2 regions of the Clostridium sulfidigenes genome follow, and region 2 is predicted to be linked to the other one. Evidence: riboswitches for the same ligand, from Rfam matches in the RefSeq annotation. Region 2 holds a riboswitch; the other holds the start of a gene.

Region 1 (2,211 bases), on a different contig from region 2:
TTCAAAAGGAAATAGATCAAAATTTAGAACATATAACTTATACTGCAAATAATACGGAGATGAATGGTGTAAAGCTGTTAGCTGATAAAAATAATCCAGGTGATACAGTGGATCTACTTATTGGAGCAACTAGTGATTATGTAACTAAACTGCCAACATATAATTTAACATCTACAGGACTAGGACTTGTGAATGCTGATGGTAGCAATAAAATAAGTGTAGAGAATATGAATGATGGATTAAAACGCTTAGATGATGCTATAGATAAGCTGAGTTCTGGAAGAGGAAAGTATGGAGCTCTAAGTAATAGAATGGAGTCTACTGCAGATTATACCAGTGAAATAGCAGGTAAGGTAGAAGGGGCAGAAGGTGAAATTACTGGTACTGATATAGCACTAGAAATGGTTGAATATGCTAAAAACTCAATTTTAGTGGAATCAGGTATGGCTATGATGGCTCAAAGCAATGAATTTCCACAGGATATTCTACAAATATTGAGCAATGTATATCCTAATAGGTAGAGAAAAGAAATTTCATGTAGCAAATAGGGAATTTTAAGTAAAAAGTAAAAATTTTCAGTTTAAAAGGTTGAATGGAAGAAAAATATAGTATATAATGCAGATATGTGAAAAAACTAAATAGGCAAAACTAACGAAAGTTAGTGACGCAAAGCTATAGGGGCTAAGCCTAAGGGGATGCCAGCCAGTTGCCAAAGAGTAAGTATACTTTTTGTTTTAGGTATTATAGAAGTAAATAATATTTTTATTTTAACCTTGTTGTAATTAAAAGCTACTCTTTTTGAGTAGCTTTTTATTATATAAATTTTACAATTTATTGTAAAAAATTACAAAGGATTTTGTAAAATATACTGAATTGTAAACAATTACTTAGTTTCATGTTTTTAAAGAGTATTTTACATAAAATAACATGTAACCATTATTATTCAATATTTACCATACTATATTTTACTTATAATTAAGTTTATAGACTTATTTCTATTTAACGTAAGATTAAAGCATAAAAAATAAAAAAAAATTCGTAGGTCTAACAAAAAAAAGAAGGGATTTAAGTATTTATGTCTAATTTATAAACATCAAGTATGTTTTTATGGAAAATGGAGGTATAAAATGTCACAAAATCAAGTATATGGATTGCTAAAAAAATCTATGAATGTAACTGTTGAGGCTAATAAAGTTATTGCTAATAATATTGCAAATGTAAATATAAAAAACTATAAGAGATATTATGTTCCCTTTGAACAAGTGATGGAAGAATCAAAAGCAAATGGTAATTTGAAAACTACAAATGAAAGACATATAGGCATTGGGAACAAAGATGTACAAGTTAAAAGAGATGACAGTGCATCTATGCGAGAAGATGGTAATAACGTGGATATTGAAACAGAAATGACAAGTCAAGCTGCTAATACTATGATGTATGAATCTTTAGTTAGATTTGCCAGTGGAAAGCTAAATAGTACAAGTAGAGTTATAAAAGGAGGGAACTAAAAGTGGAGGCATTTAGAGGAATGAGAATTTCAGCTAGTGGTCTTACTGCAGAAAGATTAAGAATGGATACTATCTCTTCTAATATTGTTAATGCAGGAACTACAAGAGGAAAAGATGGAAAGCCTTATGTAAGAAAGATTGCTATGTTTCAAGAGAACTTAAAGGAAGCCTACAATAAAAGCAATGGAAAAGTAGAGGACAAGTTAAATGGGGTTAAAGCAGTTGGCATTGTAGATGATGAATCAGAACTTATTAAGGTGTATAATCCAAGTCATCCAGATGCAGATGAAGAGGGATTTGTAACTATGCCAAATGTAAATATCTCCAATGAAATGGTGGAGCTAATAGCATCAAGTAGAGCTTATGAAGCCAATGTCAATGCAATGAATGCACAAAAAAGTATGTTTTTAAAAACTTTAGAAATAGGTAAATAAAAGATGGGAGTAGTACTTTATGATGAACAATTACATACCAAATGCAACAATTTTTCAAAATGAGCTAAGGGAAATTTATGGGGTAAAAGAAAAGGATACTGAAGAGAATAGCGCTTCAAGTGGCACAGGATTTGCAGCTGTTATAAAGGATGAATTGCAAAAGGTCAACGATCTACAAGTTGAAGCAGATAATAATGTAACAGGATATATTGCAGGAGAGAAAAGTATCCATGAAGTAGTATTAGCTACAGAAGAGGCATCTATGTCCC
Region 2 (2,211 bases):
CATGCCTATTGTTTTTAGGTGAAAATTTAATATTGCTAATGTATACAATATTATATGTTAAAACAATAAACATACATATGTTACTTTTAGTCATATTTATAGATAATTATGTATTTTATGCAATTAAATTGTTGACTGTTATATCTACTTGTGCTAATATCCTCTTATAAAATAGTAGATTAATTAATTATAAGTTTTACGGAAATTCTGAAGTATATACTAATTTGGGCACTTTGTATATATGGAGTTAGTAGTGCAACCGACCTTTATAACCAATCTTATATTTATATAAGATTGCATGGGGTCGGTTTTAGTTATATAAGTTTAAAACTTGGATATAGAAAATATTAGTATAAAAAACCCCAAAAAGTGTATAGACAAATACTAAATATAGAGCTATACTTAAATAGTAAAATATATTAAAAAATAATAAATATTACATGATTTGGTTTCGTTTATAAATCATTGAGTGAATTTTATTATAAGTTTTAAGGAAACACTGAAGTATATACTAATTTGGGCACTTTGTATATACGGAGTTAGTAGTGCAACCGACCTTTATAACCAACCTTATATATAAGATTGGCATGGGGTCGGTTTTTTTATTACAAAAAATTATTAGGGAGGAAGATTAAAAAAGAAATTTAAATCCATACCCAAACTAAAGAACAAACTATCTGTTTTTATACTTAAGCATAGATTGATTTAATTTTGTTCCAAAAATATTAAATACAATTTTCTAATAGTTTTAAGGAAACATTGAAGTATATACTAATTTGGGCACTTTGTATATATGGAGTAAGTAGTGCAACCGACCTTTATAACCAATCTTATATTTATATAAGATTGGTATAGGGTCGGTCTTTTTTATTGAAAAAAATTATTAAGGAGGAGAATTATGAAAAAGAAGAAATTTATGTCTGCACCTAAGGTAAAGAAGAGAGTATCTATTTTTATGGCTTTAGTTATTGTAGTTTGTCAAGTTTTAAATATTGTTCCTACAATGCAAGCTAGTGCTATGGATATTACAGGAGATTTCCCATTTATTACTGAAGTAAGATTAACAGGTAATGATGGGAATCCTATAAATGAGTCATCAAATCCCATAAGTAAAAATGAAGAGGTAAAACTAACCTATAAGTTTACTATACCAAATCAGGGGACGGTAAAAAATGGTGATACTTATACTTTGAAAATACCTAAGGAAATCCAAATAATAAGTACACTAAATTTCCCTATTACTCTTGATAATGGTGATACAATTGCAAATGTTAAAATAGAAACTGATGGTAATGTTACCATTACTTTTAATGAATTTGCAGAGAATAATTCCAATGTTTCAGGATTCTTTTTTATTGATACTCAATTTGATCCTGACCAAATAGGAGGACCTAGTCCAGTACCTATTACATTTGAAATTGGAGGAAATTCTTCTCCTGTTATAATTAACGTAAACCTTGAGCAACCGGAAGTTCCTGATGCTTCTGCTATAAAGTACGGAAGTTATGACCCTTCTAAAAATGAGATTACTTGGAAAGTAATTGTGAATACAGAAGGAGTCACGGTTAATGATGCTGATATTGTGGACAACATTTCAGTGGGACAACAGTTTATACCTGGTTCTGTTACTATAAATGGAGTTAGTGCAGATACAGCAAATTATAACTATGATTATAACAATAATAGATTAACTTATAAATTTCCAAGTGTAATAGAAACAGAGCAAGTAATTACCTTTAAAACTAAGGTAGTAAATCCAGAAGTTTTTAAATCTGAGGGAGCTACGGTATATGAGAAGAATAAAGCAATCTTTAATCATGATGGAACTTTTGTAGAATCTAATGAGGCATCAGTAGCTATTTATACAGACTTTATTAGAAAAGATGGAAAGTACGATGTAGAGGCAAAGAGAATTAATTGGACTATTTATGTAAATAACAATGCTCAAAATATTCCAAATGCTGTAGTTACTGATGATATACCAGAGGGGTTAACTTTTGTAGATGGTAGTGTTAAGATGGATGGAAACCAAACTGAGGATAATTATTCTTTAGTTGGACAAAAATTTACCTATACTTTCCCAAGTGCTATTAATGAGTCACATATAATCCAATTTTCAACAGATGTAACTGATGGAGATGCCTTTAATTCCAATACAGGGAAAACCTATAACAATAAAGCAACTTTAACTGGTGATGGAGTACCAAGCGA

What was found. Region 2 has a riboswitch for cyclic di-GMP ahead of ACTNBA_RS03350 (SpaA isopeptide-forming pilin-related protein). Riboswitches for the same ligand answer to the same signal wherever they lie in the genome.
Region 1: it holds a riboswitch for cyclic di-GMP, as region 2 does, so the genes downstream of both, flgB (flagellar basal body rod protein FlgB) here and ACTNBA_RS03350 (SpaA isopeptide-forming pilin-related protein) in region 2, are expected to answer to the same signal.

Annotation. Positions count from the first base shown of each region.
Region 1 is NZ_JBQHQR010000004.1:327,569-329,779, reverse strand. It holds gene ACTNBA_RS07185 (flagellin N-terminal helical domain-containing protein) at 1-521, shown strand, start outside; cyclic di-GMP riboswitch class I at 632-714, shown strand; gene flgB (flagellar basal body rod protein FlgB) at 1,128-1,508, shown strand; gene flgC (flagellar basal body rod protein FlgC) at 1,511-1,942, shown strand; gene fliE (flagellar hook-basal body complex protein FliE) at 1,962-2,211, shown strand, end outside.
Region 2 is NZ_JBQHQR010000002.1:306,896-309,106, reverse strand. It holds cyclic di-GMP riboswitch class II at 193-274, shown strand; cyclic di-GMP riboswitch class II at 485-566, shown strand; cyclic di-GMP riboswitch class II at 745-826, shown strand; gene ACTNBA_RS03350 (SpaA isopeptide-forming pilin-related protein) at 899-2,211, shown strand, end outside.